2 regions of the Pseudomonas sp. 10S5 genome follow, and region 2 is predicted to be linked to the other one. Evidence: predicted binding sites of a transcription regulator. Region 2 holds the regulator's gene; the other holds the start of a gene.

Region 1 (8,527 bases), on a different contig from region 2:
AGCATATGAAATTCCTGGCTCGGTGTACGTTCGAGCATACGCCCGGTTTCATCGAGAATCTCGACAGCCAGTAAATGGGTACCTCGGTCAATATTGGTCAGTGGAAATACCGGGCTTCGGCCCGCTTCGGCAATAGGTTTTCCGTCCAGCAGTAGACGGTATAAGTGCCCTGGTTGCAGGTCGGGGTCGTTGTTGACGCTAACGATCAATTCACCGGCCATGTTGCGCACAGTGGCGTCGGGCTCGGGCACCAAAATTCGCACTAATTGGTAATGAAACAAAGGCCGCGGTTTTGCAGTGGCGGGCCTGGTTTTCGCGTCTTTGCGGGGCGAGAGGGTGCCGGTCATGGTGTTGCTGGGGGGAATATCGACCCGATGAGCGCCGCTGTGGGGCTGGTCGGTGAATACTCGGTTTCCCTGCGCGTCGACGTAGGTATAAACGTCAGCGCTGGCCGTCAATGCAATCAGTAGCCCTCCAACCAGGCAACAGATAAACCGTTGAATCAAAAAATAGCTGAGTAGGACAGCGCTTGCCCGCGATGAAGCGTCAAGCTTTACCAATGAGCTTCGGATGCCACTGCACGATTGAGCTACTGATTTTACGGCTGCTGCGTAGCCGGTCGCGGGCAAGCGCACTCCTTCAGGTAATGTGTTTATTGTGCGAAAGCGCGGCGTCTCATTGGCTGACAACACTTCAGGGTTTCCCAAGATGAACTCGCTGCACCGTCGTCGTGACGGTTGAGCTTTGCTGAATAATTCTGTCTCCACTCATAACGCGTACGGCCAAGCTGTGCTCGCCACGCTCCAAGTTCACTACTTGCAGGCGCGGCACATTAGTGGCTTGGCCGTAGTTCATGCCGTCGACGACCATCTGCAACAGGTGTCCAGGCTGTAAGCGCGGTTGAATGGCCACGCCAACGCTGAACGTGCCGTTGTTGGCGCGCAATGCCTCGTCGGTGGGCAGGTTGGTCAGTTCCAGCAGGCTGTAGGCACTTGATGGCTGAATTTTTTGCCCCGAAGTCGGATCATTGTTCTGCTCAGTCAGCTTTTTAGCATCAACGGTATTAAGCGGTGGTAAGTCCACGGTTTGACTAGGTGTGCCGTTGGGCGGCTGATTGCTGTAGGCGGGGTTGCCATTGGCATCGGTGTATTTATAAATCTGCGCAACCGCAGGCAAGGTTACCAATAGCAGCAGATAGATAAGGCTTCGACGCATGGAAACTCCAAAAGCGCGTTCAATTCAAGCGCTGCCAAAGGCCGTAAGTGGAAGCCGGCGCCGTTAGGTTGGCGGGCCAGCATAGAACACAATCGGTTTAGATAGGCCATGTGATGCATTGGTAATGAGACAAATTATAGACAACCACAAAAAAGGCCTCCCGAAGGAGGCCTCTTATGCATCAAAGCAGCTGACGTACCTGGATTAGCAGCTGTAATACAGCTCATATTCCAGTGGGTGTACGAATGTGCGTACTTTGATTTCTTCTTCGCTTTTCAGGCCGATGTAAGCGTCGATGAAGTCGTCGCTGAATACGCCGCCTTTGGTCAAGAACGCACGACCTTTGTCCAACTCTTCCAGGGCTTCTTTCAAGCTACCGCAAACCTGTGGAATCTCTTTCGCTTCTTCAGGCGGCAGGTCATACAGGTTTTTGTCAGCAGCGTCGCCAGGGTGGATTTTGTTCTGGATGCCGTCCAGGCCAGCCATCAGCAGTGCTGCGAACGCTAGGTACGGGTTGGCTGCTGGATCCGGGAAGCGTGCTTCGATACGGCGAGCTTTAGGGCTGGACACGTAAGGAATACGGATCGAAGCGGAGCGGTTACGTGCCGAGTAGGCCAACATTACCGGTGCTTCGAAACCTGGGACCAGACGCTTGTACGAGTTGGTCGAAGGGTTGGTGAAGCCGTTCAGTGCTTTACCGTGCTTGATGATGCCGCCGATGAAGAACAGGGCGGTGTCAGACAAACCGGCATAACCTTCGCCAGCGAAAGTATTCTTACCATCTTTGGCGATGGACAGGTGCACGTGCATGCCTGAACCGTTATCGCCATAAAGAGGCTTCGGCATAAAGGTAGCGGTACGACCGTAAGCATCCGCGACGTTGTGCACGCAATATTTCAGGGTCTGAACTTCGTCAGCTTTCTTCACCAAGGTGTTGAATTTAACGCCGATTTCATTCTGGCCAGCCGTTGCCACTTCGTGGTGATGAACTTCGATGACCAAGCCCATTTCTTCCATTGCATTACACATGGAAGTGCGGATTTCGTGGTCATGGTCGAACGGAGGTACTGGAAAATAGCCGCCTTTGACACCTGGCCGATGGCCTTTGTTGCCGCCTTCGATATCCTGGTCGGACATCCATGAACCTTGTTCGGAGTAAATTTTGAACATGGAGCCGGAGATGTCGGATTTGAATTTTACTGAGTCGAAGATGAAGAACTCTGGCTCTGGACCGACGAAAACAGTGTCGCCGATGCCAGTGGACTTCAAGTATTCCTCGGCACGGTGAGCGATGGCGCGTGGGTCGCGGTCATAGCCTTGCATGGTCGAAGGTTCGATGATGTCGCAAACCAGGATAATGGTTGGGTCTTCGGTGAACGGGTCAAGCACGGCCGTGCTGTCATCTGGCATGAGGATCATGTCTGATGCTTCAATGCCTTTCCAGCCAGCAATCGAGGAGCCGTCGAACATTTTGCCGATTTCAAAGAAATCTTCGTCCAGCGCATCGCGAGCCGGCATGGTCACATGGTGCTGAATGCCTTTGGTGTCCGTGAAGCGCAGATCAATCCATTTGACGTCATGATCTTTTATGAGTTGAACCGACTTCGACATAGTGTCCTCCGGGTGGCTTCGGGCCAGGGTAGTGGTTTGGCCCTTCGAAATTTGGGTGATGCCGGGCGCGAATATCGGCCAAGGCAGCCTGCCTCACAAGGGAGCAAATTGCATGCCAGTGCCCCGAGTTGGGTTTTTTGCTTGAAACTCAGGCACTCACGCCATTAAAGCTGATATTTGAAATATTTGATGCGTCATTATGATGCCCTAATTTCGGGCAGCGATCTTTTTTGGTGCGCGCAGTGTAGTGTTCAGAATAACTGGTTAAACGTTGAACAATTTCCGCTATAATTCTGCCCCCACTTTTTCGGCTGGCACCTCGCGCGCTGTATACATGAAACTAATCGTAAAAGTCTTCCCCGAGATCACTATCAAAAGCCGGCCGGTGCGCAAGCAATTCATCCGCCAGTTGGCCAAGAACATCCGTACCGTGCTCCGTGATTTGGACCCGGAATTGGTGGTGGTCGGCGTGTGGGACAATCTTGAGGTCGAGACCAAGGTCAGCGAGCCCAAAGCCTTGCATGAGATGACTGTGCGTCTGAGCTGCATGCCGGGCATCGCGCATTTCTTGCAGGTCGCAGAATACCCGCTTGGTGACATGGACGACATTCTCGCCAAGTGCAAGGAGCATTTCGGCGCCGCTTTGGCAGGTAAAGTGTTTTCGGTCCGGTGCAAGCGTGCTGGTCGCCACACGTTCAGCTCCATGGATGTCGAAAGATACGTCGGTAGCCAGCTTCGCCAGCAATGCGGCGCTGCCGGAATCTCCTTGAAAGCACCTGATATTGAAGTGCGAATGGAAATTCGCGACCAACGGTTATTTGTTATTCATAGTCAGCACAACAGCATCGGCGGTTATCCGCTAGGCGCCCTTGAACAGACCCTGGTGTTGATGTCCGGTGGTTTCGATTCGACGGTGGCGGCTTACCAGATCATGCGCCGCGGGCTCATGAGCCACTTTTGCTTCTTCAATCTCGGCGGTCGCGCTCACGAACTGGGCGTGATGGAAGTCGCTCATTTTCTCTGGAAGAAGTACGGCAGCTCGCAAAGGGTGCTGTTTGTCAGCGTCCCATTCGAAGAAGTTCTCGGAGAAATTCTCGAGAAAGTCGATAACAGTCATATGGGCGTGGTTTTGAAGCGTATGATGTTGCGCGCTGCGTCTTCTATTGCGGATCGGCTTGAAATCGACGTGTTGGTCACCGGTGAAGCTATTTCCCAGGTTGCCAGCCAAACGCTGCCGAACCTGTCACTCATCGATGCTGCGACTGACAAGTTGGTATTGCGCCCGCTGATCGCCAGTCACAAGCAAGACATCATCGATCAGGCTAACGAGATCGGGACTGCCGATTTCGCCAAGCACATGCCTGAATATTGCGGGGTGATTTCGATTAACCCCAAGACCAACGCCAAGCGCAACCGCGTTGAATACGAAGAACAACAGTTCGACATGGCCATTCTCGAGCGAGCGCTTGAGCGAGCAAAACTGGTAACAATTGATCGAGTAATCGACGAGTTGAGCCAAAGTGTCGACATAGAAGAAGTCAGTCAAGCACTGGCCGGTCAGGTCGTTATCGACATCCGTCACCCGGATGTTCAGGAAGACCAGCCGCTGGAATTGTCTGGCATTGAGATACAAACACTGCCGTTCTATGCATTGAACAGCCGTTTCAAGGAACTGGATTACACGCGCCAGTACCTGCTGTATTGCGACAAAGGCGTCATGAGTCGCCTGCATGCTCATCATTTGCTCAGTGAGGGGCATGCCAATGTGCGCGTTTATCGACCGAGCTAAGTGCCCGGGGCTGTTTGCCTGTGGCTTGCGTCACCGGCCCCCCGACGCCAGTCGTCCAGCCGTAACGGCTTAGGCCGACTCTACTGTAATAGCTGCCTACACTTAGTCAGCTGACCGAATCCTCTGATCGAGATACACAAGTGATCGAAAATCTACGCAACATCGCCATCATTGCTCACGTTGACCATGGTAAAACCACCCTGGTAGACAAACTCTTGCGTCAATCCGGCACCCTGGAACGCAACGAGCTCAACGACGAACGCGTGATGGACTCCAACGACCAGGAGAAAGAACGCGGTATTACCATTCTCGCGAAAAACACCGCGATCAACTGGAATGGCTACCACATCAACATCGTGGACACACCAGGCCACGCCGACTTCGGTGGCGAAGTAGAACGTGTAATGTCGATGGTCGACTCCGTTCTGCTGTTGGTCGATGCTCAAGACGGCCCTATGCCGCAAACCCGTTTCGTGACTAAAAAGGCTTTCGAAGCCGGCCTGCGTCCAATCGTGGTTATCAACAAGGTTGACCGTCCAGGCGCGCGTCCGGACTGGGTTCTGGATCAAATCTTCGACCTGTTCGACAACCTGGGCGCTACCGAAGAGCAACTGGACTTTAAAGTCATCTACGCCTCTGCCTTGAACGGTATTGCCGGTCTCGACTACAACGAGATGGCTGACGACATGACGCCGTTGTACCAGGCTGTTGTCGATCACGTTCCTGCTCCACAGGTTGACCGTGATGGTCCGTTCCAGATGCAAATCTCGGCACTGGATTACAACAGCTTCCTGGGCGTCATCGGTGTTGGCCGTATCGCTCGTGGTCGCGTCAAGCCGAACACCCAGGTTGTTGCGATTGACGCTGATGGCAAGCGCCGCAACGGCCGTATCCTGAAACTGATGGGTCACCACGGTCTGCACCGCGTTGACGTTGAAGAAGCAGCTGCCGGCGACATCGTCTGCATCAGCGGCTTCGACCAGTTGTTCATCTCTGACACTCTGTGCGACCCACTGAATGTTGAAGCGATGAAGCCGCTGACCGTTGACGAACCTACTGTTTCGATGACCTTCCAGGTAAACGATTCGCCTTTCTGTGGTAAAGAAGGCAAGTTCGTCACCAGCCGTAACATCAAGGAACGTCTGGACAAGGAATTGTTGTTCAACGTTGCTCTGCGCGTTGAAGAAGGCGACTCTGCCGACAAGTTCAAAGTGTCTGGCCGTGGTGAGCTGCACCTCTCGGTACTGATCGAAACCATGCGTCGCGAAGGCTTCGAAATGGGTGTTGGTCGTCCGGAAGTGATCATCCGCATGGTTGACGGCGTTAAGCACGAACCCTACGAAAACGTCACCATCGATCTGCCAGAAGATTCCCAAGGCGCGATCATGGAACAAATCGGTATCCGTAAAGGCGACCTGACCAACATGGTTCCGGATGGCAAGGGCCGTGTTCGCCTTGAATACAACATCCCGGCTCGTGGTTTGATCGGCTTCCGTAACGAATTCCTGACCCTGACTTCAGGCGCCGGCATTCTGACCAGCATTTTCGACCGTTACGACGTGATGAAGTCGGGCGACATGTCCGGTCGTCAGAATGGCGTTCTGGTTTCGGTTGCTACCGGTAAAGCATTGACCTACTCGCTGGAAACTCTTCAAGCGCGTGGCAAGCTGTTCCTGGGTCACGGCGAAGACGTGTACGAAGGCCAAATCGTCGGCATCAACAGCCGCGACAACGACCTGGGCGTTAACCCAACCAAAGGCAAGAAGCTCGACAACATGCGAGCTTCCGGTAAAGACGAAACCATCGCTTTGGTTCCGCCTATCCGTTTCACTCTGGAACAAGCGCTGGAATTCGTTCAAGAAGACGAACTCTGCGAAGTGACTCCAAAGTCGATCCGCCTGCGTAAGAAAATTCTTGGCGAAAGCGAGCGTACCCGCGCTGCCAAGAAAAACGGCAACTGATGTAAGTAGCCGTTAAAAAAACGCCCCCGACAGCGATGTCGGGGGCGTTTTTGTTTGTGAGGCAGGTGAACGATGGGACCGGTGATTCTGATCAAAAAATATACAGAGTGTTATCGACCGGTTTGCGCTCCGGGGTCTTCGGTACATATGCACAATACCCAGGCCGCGGCCCGATTTTCGGGTGATTGCGGCAGGTGTCAGGGCGTTGTTCGTAGATCGTGCACAAACGGCTCTTACGGTCCAGGTACAGGCAATCATTGTTGCTCATGCGCTGTAAGGTAAAAATCCCGAGCTTCTGGTTATAGCGTTCGACGATCCCTTCTTTTTGCAGGCGCTTGGCAATGTTCTTCGGCGGATCGCCACGCTCGAATTCGTCAACCACACCAATGCGGATCAAGTCCTTGATTTTTACTTCCACCGGCAACGTACAGCAGCTGGAAATGCAGCCACCACACATGGTGCTGGAGTATTTGGCCCAGGTATCGATTCGGTCGATTTCTGCGGCGGCGATCAGTGTGGGTTTCATGTGCTTACATTTCCGGGTGTATCGGGCGCGCGATGATACCGGTGGTTGCGCAATTCGCGTAAGCAAAAATTAAATGACCGACTGTCGGTGGGCATGTCTCACGCGGGCAAGTGCGGTCCTACAAAGCTGACGCTAGCAATTCAATCTGCTCCTGCCTCTGCGCTTGGCTCAACCGCGAATGCGGATTCAGCGTCGACCATTGTGGATGGGCTCTTGCCTTTTGAAGCGTCAGGGGAAGTTTGCCATCTCGCCAGCTCTTGTCCTGTGGCGCGGTCAGCTTAATGCTCGTCATGGCAGCATGACCACGCCCGGTAAGTGCTTGCAGCAGTTGCCGCTGGCGTAGGGCGAGCAGCCTCAGCACCGCATCGTCGACCGTTAGCTCGCGTTTGCCCTTGAGCTTGCCAATCAGACGTCCTCCGTAACTGCGGGCCGTTTGCAGTGCGCCTCCGGCAATCGCCCCCGCCAGCGCCGCGACGCCCAGCGTTAAACCGCCTAACAATAAATCGACGCTAGCCCCGGCGGCGGCACCTGCGGCGATTCCGCTGCCTACGCGGACACCCAGAACCTTCAGAGTTTCTGGATTGAACAAGTCATCACTCCAACGCCCATCCAGCAGCGGCACATCAATAGCCGTCGCATCCTGGGGGCGGAATGCATACAGTTTGAGCAGTGCATCGACGCAGCGTTGCTCGCGTTGACGCACCGCTTTGCGCAAGTCGTCGATGGCAGCCTGTTCCAGACCTGAGCCAATGACGACGCTCCGTCGACAGGCGGCGCAATCTATCAACAGTTCGGCAATCAGCCTCGCCGCACTGTGCTGACGAGCCAGTCGTTGCGCTTGCTGATCAAGGATAAGTCGTTCCAGTTGATCTCTGGAGTTTTCCAGTAGCAGCGCGAGGCTTTCATACAGCCGACGTTCGCCATCTTCCGGTGGCGCTACGCTGTCGAACCTCACTAAAGCATGCAAGCCCAGCCTTGCCAGAGCGTCGCGCCACTCGACTTCGCGGTGTTCGGCGCTGCTCACGAAATTCAACACCGGCAGCAATGGTTTGCCGCAACTCGCCAGCACGGTCAATTCGTCTCGGTATTTCGCCAGCACCGGTTCGCGAGCGTCGATAACATACAGCCCAGCATCAGAAGTCAGCAGTTGGCGCAGTACCTTGGCCTCTTGTTCGAAGCGCTGTCGGGCTTCGCTACCATCAAGAAACCGAGCCAAGCGCGCAGGCCCATCAAGACGCTCACCGGGACGGTCCAGACGCTCCAGGTAGTCGAGCAGGGCGATGGCGTCTTCGAGCCCTGGCGTGTCATAAAGCTCCAGCAATGCCTCCCCATCTACTGACAGTCGGGCGCCTTCGACGTGTCGAGTGGTACTCGGGCGGTGCGACACCTCTCCGAAGCCGACGTCTCGGGTCAAGGTTCGCAGCA
Region 2 (8,527 bases):
TCTCATAAACCGATGTCCATGGCGCTGTGCATGCACCGACTAGGTGGGCCGAACTGGCCGCGAACTATACCACTGCGCGCGCATGTGTCCCACGGAAGAAGCCTCTTTAGTTCAGGCGCAAGACAGATACTTCGAACAATTGCGAACCACTCTCGAAGAGTACGGGTCAACCGCGATGCGAGAACCTTGCACTGACATAAGATCAAAGGTGAGGGAATTGACCATTACCGCTATAATCGGCGCCTTTTCATCAGGCTGACCGTTTCCGACATGAGCCAATCCAGCGACCTGATTCAAACAGCACAACGCACTATCCGCTTAGAAATAGAAGCAGTAGAAGGTTTACTGATGTATATCGACGCTGATTTCGTACGCGCTTGCGAAATGATTCTGGCCGGCAAGGGCCGCGTAGTCGTAGTCGGCATGGGCAAGTCGGGCCACATCGGCAAAAAGATCGCCGCCACGCTGGCAAGTACCGGCACCACAGCATTCTTTGTCCACCCAGCCGAAGCCAGCCATGGCGATATGGGCATGATCACCCGTGACGACATCATCTTGGCCATTTCAAACTCGGGCACTACGACCGAAATCGTTACACTTTTGCCCCTGATAAAACGTCTGGGCATCCAGATGATCAGCCTGACCGGCAACCCAGACTCAACCCTGGCCAGGGCTGCAGAAGTCAATCTGAATGTTCACGTCGAACATGAGGCCTGCCCTCTGAACCTGGCCCCGACATCATCGACCACGGCAGCACTGGTAATGGGTGATGCGCTGGCCGTCGCGCTATTGGAAGCACGAGACTTTACAGCCGAAGATTTTGCTTTTTCGCACCCCGGCGGCGCCTTGGGTCGGCGATTACTGCTCAAAGTCGAGCACGTCATGCACATCGGCGAAGATTTGCCGAAGGTCCGGCGCGGCACTCTGTTGCGGGACTCGCTGATGGAAATGACCCATAAAGGTCTCGGCATGACTGCCGTTTTGGAAGCCGATGGTCGTCTGGCCGGAATATTCACTGACGGTGATTTACGCCGCACCCTTGATCGAGACATCGACATCCGCACGGCGATCATCGACGACGTTATGACGCTCCACGGCAAAACTGCCCGCCCCGAGATGCTCGCGGCCGAGGCACTGAAAATCATGGAAGATCACAAAATTGGCGCACTGATCGTTGTTGACGAAAACGACCACCCAGTCGGCGCCTTTAACCTGCAAGATCTTCTACGCGCGGGAGTGATGTAGTGAGTGGCGCAATAAATAAAGATTTGCTGCATCGCGGCAAAAATATCAAATTAGCGATTTTTGACGTGGATGGCGTATTGACGGACGGCCGCCTGTACTTTCTCGAGGATGGAAGCGAGTTCAAGACATTCAATACTCTTGATGGGCAGGGTATCAAGATGCTGATCGCATCGGGCGTAATCACCGCTATCATCAGCGGACGCAAAACCCCCGTGGTCGAGCGCCGAGCAATGAATCTGGGCATACAGCATCTGTACCAGGGCCGCGAAGATAAGTTGGTCGTACTCGACGAGTTATTGTCCCAACTCAACCTGACCTACGAACAAGTCGCCTATTTAGGCGATGATCTGCCAGACTTGCCAGTCATTCGGCGCGTCGGCTTGGGAATGGCCGTTGCCAATGCCGCAAGCTTTGTAAAGCTGCATGCTCATGGCGTTACCCAGGCTCGCGGGGGCGAAGGCGCAGCACGTGAGTTTTGCGAACTGATCCTGAACGCTTCAGGCAGCCTTGAAGCGGCCCACGCCGCCTACTTATAGAAGTTATTTATGCTGAGAAAAAAAATTCGCAGGTTCTTGATTCTGGGTGTGCTGGCATTATTAGTCGCAGCGGCAGGCTATTGGAACATCAGCCCAGAAACTTTTCTTGAGCAAAAAGCGGCCGTTGTCGATCCAGGCGCTATCGATTTCTATGCCACCAAGGCACACAGCTTGCAATTTTTGCCAGACGGTAAACTTCAGTACGATATGACATCCGACAAAGTTGAGCATCTTCAGGCCTCGGACGTCACGCTGCTGACAAATCCCGACCTGCAGCTGTTTCGCGGTGCGCAGTTTCCATGGCACGTACAAAGCTTGAGAGGTGAAGTTTCGCCTGGCGGCACTCAAGTCGAGCTGATTGACTCAGTACGCGTCGCCCGAACAGACGAAAAGAACCGTACAACCATCATTACCAGCAGTCGAATGACGGTATTCCCACAGAAGCAATATGCGCAGACCGAGCAAGCCGTTAGAATCGACGGCTTCGGCGGTGTTACCACCGGAACGGGCATGAAAGCGTATTTGAACGACGGCAGGATGAACCTGCTATCTAACGTAAGAGGACTGTATGAGGCTCGTTAAAACCCTCCCTTTTTTGCTCGGCCTGGGCACAGTACTGGGAAGCGTGAGCGCTTGGGCTCTGCCGACGGACCGCGATCAGCCTATTCATATCCAGTCTGACGACGCGCAACTCGATGACAAGCAAGGCATTGCCACTTACAAAGGCAACGTCATCATCACCCAAGGCACCATGAAAATCACCGGCAATACTGTGACTATCACCCGTACACCAACAGGTGAAATCAACGTATTTACCTCCGTAGGCAACCTTGCTTACTACGAACAGAAACCTGACGTGAACAAACCGATAGTTCAGGCGTACGGTGTAACTATTCAGTACTTTGCCCTGGATAATAAAATTGTGCTGATCGACAAAGCCAAGGTTATTAACGACGGCAACACCTCTGAAGGTGAAAAAATCATCTACGACACGGTGAGGCAGATCGTTAACGCCGGTCGTGCAAACGGCACTAAATTGACCGCTCCGCGTCCGCGGATCGATATGGTCATTCAGCCAAAAAGCAAACCCGACGCGCAGAAGGCCCCTTAATGGCGACGCTGAAAGCCCAACACCTGGCTAAATCCTACAAGGGTCGGCAGGTCGTACGCGATGTCAGCTTGTCTATCGACAGCGGTCAGATCGTCGGACTGCTTGGCCCTAACGGCGCAGGAAAAACAACCTGCTTTTATATGATTGTAGGGCTGGTACAGGCTGATCAGGGTCGTGTATTGATTGACGATCTGGACGTCAGCCACCAGCCAATGCACGGTCGTGCGCGGGCCGGAATCGGCTACTTACCGCAGGAAGCCTCCATTTTTCGCAAGCTGTCTGTTGCTGATAACATTATGGCGATACTAGAGACCCGCAAAGAACTAGATCGCGCGGCACGTCGCAAAGAGCTTGAAAGCCTGCTGCAAGAATTCCATATCAGCCATATCCGCGACAACTTGGGCATGAGCCTGTCAGGCGGCGAACGCCGTCGTGTGGAAATTGCACGCGCCTTGGCGACTTCACCCAAGTTTATTTTGCTGGATGAGCCTTTTGCAGGCGTCGACCCGATTTCAGTAGGCGATATAAAGCAAATCATCTACCACTTGAAGGCCAAGGGAATTGGCGTTTTGATCACCGACCATAATGTTCGCGATACCTTGGATATTTGTGAGACTGCCTATATCGTCAACGATGGACAACTGATCGCTGAAGGTGATTCAGAAACCATTCTGGCCAACCAATTGGTTAAAGAGGTTTACCTCGGCCATGAATTCCGCCTGTAAGGTCTGCGGTATATCGCTCTTCATAGGCGACAGACGCTAGAATTTCGCGCTGGCAAGCATTTTAATTTCCAGCGGACTCTAGGCAAACACTTAAGTTTCAGGCATATAATTTGCTTAAGTTGGCGCTCCGGCGCCCTGTAGTGGATGGCGCATGAGCGCCGGCGAATAAGGTGTTAAGCCCCTGCCATGAAACCATCGCTAGTCCTGAGAATGGGCCAGCAGCTGACGATGACACCTCAGCTGCAACAGGCTATCCGTCTACTCCAACTGTCGACCCTGGACCTTCAACAAGAGATCCAGGAAGCGTTGGAGTCCAATCCTATGCTGGAACGTCAGGAAGAAGGCGACGACTTCGACAACGCCGATCCAGTGGCCGATAGTGTAGAAAAACCTAACCCCGACATTCAGGAACCGACCTATCAGGAATCTGCCCCCACGGTGGACAACCTGGAAGAAGGTGACTGGAGCGAGCGAACGCCCAACGAGTTGCCCGTTGATACCGCGTGGGACGACGTTTATCAGTCCAGCGCCAGCAGCCTGCCGAGCAACGATGATGACGAATGGGATTTCACCACGCGCACCTCAGTTGGCGAGAGCCTGCAAAGCCATCTGTTGTGGCAGCTCAACCTGGCACCGATGTCCGACACTGATCGACTGATCGCAGTAACGCTGATCGACTGTATTAACAATCAGGGTTATCTGGACGAATCACTTGAGGAAATTCTCGACGCTTTCGATCCTGAGATGGACGTCGAACTGGATGAGATAGAAGCGGTGCTGCACCGCATCCAACAGTTCGAGCCCGCCGGGATCGGGGCTCGCAATCTGAGTGAATGTTTGTCACTTCAGTTGCGCCAGTTAGCCCCGAAAACTCGCTGGCTAGCAGAAGCACAACGCTTGGTATGCGATTACATCGACCTACTGGGGAGCCGAGATTACAGCCAATTAATGCGCCGTATGAAGCTCAAGGAAGATGAGCTGCGCCAGGTGATCGAACTGGTGCAGAGCCTTAACCCACGACCAGGCTCGCAAATCGAATCTGCTGAAGCCGAATACGTCGTGCCCGATGTGATAGTGCGCAAAGATAACGAACGCTGGTTGGTGGAGCTCAATCAAGAGTCAGTTCCACGCCTTCGGGTCAACCCTCAGTACGCTGGCTTCGTGCGCCGGGCCGATACCAGCGCCGACAACACGTTCATGCGCAATCAGCTGCAAGAAGCCCGCTGGTTCATCAAGAGCCTACAAAGCCGTAATGAAACCCTGATGAAAGTTGCAACACAGATCGTCGAACATCAGCGTGGGTTCCTTGAATACGGCGACGAAGCAATGAAGCCATTGGTCCTGCATGACATAGCAGAAGCGGTCGGCATGCATGAGTCGACAATTTCACGGGTGACCACCCAAAAATTCATGCACACCCCCCGCGGCATTTACGAACTGAAATATTTCTTTTCAAGTCACGTAAGCACCTCGGAGGGCGGCGAGTGTTCGTCTACGGCCATTCGCGCGATCATCAAAAAACTAGTTGCGGCGGAAAATCAGAAAAAGCCGTTGAGTGACAGCAAGATCGCTGGTTTACTGGAAGCACAAGGCATTCAGGTAGCCCGTCGCACGGTCGCCAAATACCGTGAATCATTAGGGATCGCGCCTTCGAGCGAGCGCAAGCGATTGATGTGATAAGGACCTGAAGCCATAGCGTTCCAGTGGCAGGTATTTAGCCTGCCTCTTTATGCACTGGCAACGAAGGAGACGCTGTATGCAAGTCAACATCAGTGGACATCAGCTAGAAGTAACAAAGCCCCTGCGTGAATACATTGAGCTGAAACTCAAAAAACTAGAGGGGCATTTTGACAAGATTACAAATGTGCAGGTAACAATGGCGGTCGAGAAACTGAAACAGAAGATCGAAGCCACGCTGCACATCCACGGTGGGGAGGTAGTCGCTAACGCAGAACATGACGACATGTATGCGGCCATCGATCTACTTACTGACAAGCTCGATAGACAATTGCTCAAGCATAAGGAAAAGCAGCAGAACATCCTTAAAGGTGCGACAGCTCGCTAAACACTCCCAACTCATGATCCGACTTGAAAATATCCTGACCCCCGGCCGTTCCATTGTGAACGTGCCGGGCGGCAGCAAAGAAAAAGCGCTCAGGCAAGTTGCCAATCTGATCGGCCATGAACTGCCGGGACTGAATTCGCACGATATCTTCGAGAAGCTCACCGCTCGCGAAAAACTGGGGTCGACAGGTTTTGGCAACGGTATCGCTATCCCTCATTGCCGCTTAAACGGCTGCAGCGAACCTATCAGCGCCTTGATTCATCTGGACGCTCCGATTGATTACGACGCCATTGATGGCGCTCCAGTCGATCTGCTATTTGTTTTGCTTGTTCCCGAAGCTGCCACAGACGCCCACCTCGAACTACTGCGACAAATTGCCAGCATGCTAGACCGCAGGGACGTGCGTGACCGACTGCGTGGGGCGAAAAGCAGCGAGGCTCTCTACCAGGTGGTCCTGGACGTACAGAACGGACATTAATCATGCGAATGATCATCGTCAGTGGCCGATCCGGCTCCGGCAAGAGCACCGCACTCAATGTGCTAGAAGATAACGGCTTTTATTGCATCGACAATCTGCCCGCCGGCTTGCTTCCAGAATTGGCTGATCGTGCTCTTGTTCATACTGAACTGGCCGAACCACTCGTAGCCGTTTCAATTGACGCGCGCAACCTCCCTAGTCATCTATTCCGCTTTCCTCAGCTACTTGAGGAACTGCGCAATCGACATATTCAATGCGATGTGCTGTACCTGGACGCAGACGAAGAGACCCTGCTCAAGCGCTTCTCGGAAACGCGTCGCCGCCATCCGCTAAGCAGCGCCAATCGCTCGCTGGCTGAAGCAATACGCGATGAAAGCTCCCTGCTCGGGCCCATCATAGATTTGGCTGACCTGAAGATTAATACCACGCAGCTCAATCTTTATCAGCTACGCGATACGATCAAGCTGCGCTTATTAAACAAACCAGAGCCCGGTACCGCATTTTTGATAGAGTCGTTTGGTTTCAAGCGCGGCATGCCCGTAGATGCCGATCTGGTGTTCGACGTGCGCTGCCTGCCAAATCCCTATTGGAAAACAGAGCTGCGCGAGCAATCAGGCCTGGATCAACCCGTTGCTGAGTATTTGGCCGCCCAGCCTGATGTCGAAGAGATGTTCCAGGATATTTACACGTATTTGAACAAATGGTTGCCTCGCTTTGCCGCCAGCAGCCGAGCTTACGTCACAATTGCCATTGGCTGCACCGGCGGGCACCACCGTTCCGTCTATCTGACCGAACGTTTGGGTCGGGTGTTGCAGCAATCCCTCAAGAATGTTCAGGTTCGCCACCGCGACCTCAACTGATAGGACTTCTATCGCGATGCCCGTTCATCAAATTACCATTATCAACAAGCTTGGGCTGCATGCACGTGCTGCGGCGAAATTCGTCGGGGTTGCCGGACGTTTTCCCTGTCAGATCAGAGTCGGCCGCACAGCCGAAAGCATGGTCGACGGCAAAAGCATCATGGCCGTCATGATGCTAGCTGCGGGCAAAGGCACTGATATCCATCTGCACACTGAAGGTGACGACGAACAGGCAGCTTTAGACGGTTTGATTGAGCTGATCAATAACCGGTTTGATGAAGGCGAGTGAGCTGAGCCGATAATTCAACGGGATCTGCGTGAGACTGAGCGTGTTCGGGAAACGAGGTTGCGACGTTCAGATAATCATAATCGGACCTTCGCAAATAAGTTCGCACCGCACCGGCCTTTTTGTCTGTAGGAGCTAAAGGGCGGCTCCTACAGATATTCAGCGTCATTCGATGGTTTAGCTACCTGCAACCATCATCCGCTCGATCAATACCGAACCCGTACGAATATTACTGCGCAGTTCAAGATCGCTGCCAATAGCAACGATTTGCTTGAACATGTCTCGCAGGTTGCTGGCAATGGTGACCTCTTGGACAGGGAACTGAATCTCACCGTTCTCAACCCAAAAACCCGCCGCACCACGGGAGTAATCGCCCGTCACCATGTTCAAGCCGCTGCCCATCAACTCGGTGACCAACAAGCCGCGCCCCATGCGACGCAATAATGCAGCCTGATCTTCTACACCATGAGTAACAAACAGGTTGTGCACGCCACCTGAGTTTGCGGTACTCGGCAAGCCCAGCTTGCGCCCGGAATAGGTTCCCAGCACGTAGGACACCAGATCACCATTCTCCACGAACGGCTTTGCGTAAGTCGCAAGGCCATCCCCATCGAACGCAGAACTGCCCATGGCGCGCATTAGATGAGGCCGCTCGTCGAGGGTTAGCCATTCTGGAAATAGCCGTTGGCCCATCGCGCCTTCGAGAAATGACGACTTGCGGTACAAGTTGCCGCCTGAGATGGCCGCCAAAAAGTGTCCGAAAAGGCCACCAGCCAATTCTGCTGAAAACAATACAGGCACTTCGCACGTTGGGACCGGACGTGCGCCCAAACGGCTAGCGGCACGCTGCGCGGCACGTCGGCCAATGCTCTGGGCATCTGCCAACAATTCACCCTGGCGACTCACGTCATACCAATAATCACGCTGCATCTGGCCGTCACCTTCGGCAATCATGACGCAGCTCAGGCTATGACGGGTCGAAGCGGAACTACCGATAAAGCCATGACTGTTGCCATAAACACGGCAGCCTTGATGAGTGTTGAGCGTTGTACCGTCGGCGTTCTTGATGCGGCTGTCGGCGTCGAAGGCTGCGGCTTCACAGATCAAAGCACGCTCAATCGCCTGTTCCGGGGTTATGTCCCAAGCGTGGAACAGGTCGAAATCCTGCAGATCTTTAGCCATCAACGCGGCGTCGGCAAGGCCCGAGCTTTCGTCTTCGGA

What was found. Region 2 encodes sigma-54, which starts transcription at its own class of promoters, with help from an activator protein. Its sites were predicted from a motif close to ANTGGCATNNANNTTGCTNT; they were not measured.
Region 1: a site for sigma-54 is predicted at 2,927-2,946, ahead of glnA (glutamate--ammonia ligase). Genes of this name have one in related genera too.

The regions. Positions count from the first base shown of each region.
Region 1 is NZ_JASJVL010000008.1:86,360-94,886, forward strand. Features, by position in the region: gene QN378_RS10670 (DUF4124 domain-containing protein) at 1-503, opposite strand, end outside; gene QN378_RS10675 (DUF4124 domain-containing protein) at 694-1,215, opposite strand; gene glnA (glutamate--ammonia ligase) at 1,420-2,826, opposite strand; gene thiI (tRNA uracil 4-sulfurtransferase ThiI) at 3,161-4,615, shown strand; gene typA (translational GTPase TypA) at 4,756-6,576, shown strand; gene QN378_RS10695 (YkgJ family cysteine cluster protein) at 6,668-7,102, opposite strand; gene QN378_RS10700 (DUF3482 domain-containing protein) at 7,221-8,527, opposite strand, start outside.
Region 2 is NZ_JASJVL010000024.1:41,407-49,933, reverse strand. Features, by position in the region: gene QN378_RS21175 (KpsF/GutQ family sugar-phosphate isomerase) at 271-1,245, shown strand; gene QN378_RS21170 (KdsC family phosphatase) at 1,245-1,781, shown strand; gene lptC (LPS export ABC transporter periplasmic protein LptC) at 1,791-2,363, shown strand; gene lptA (lipopolysaccharide transport periplasmic protein LptA) at 2,350-2,892, shown strand; gene lptB (LPS export ABC transporter ATP-binding protein) at 2,892-3,617, shown strand; gene QN378_RS21150 (RNA polymerase factor sigma-54) at 3,804-5,294, shown strand; gene hpf (ribosome hibernation-promoting factor, HPF/YfiA family) at 5,374-5,682, shown strand; gene ptsN (PTS IIA-like nitrogen regulatory protein PtsN) at 5,696-6,160, shown strand; gene rapZ (RNase adapter RapZ) at 6,163-7,020, shown strand; gene QN378_RS21130 (HPr family phosphocarrier protein) at 7,037-7,309, shown strand; gene pmbA (metalloprotease PmbA) at 7,484-8,527, opposite strand, start outside.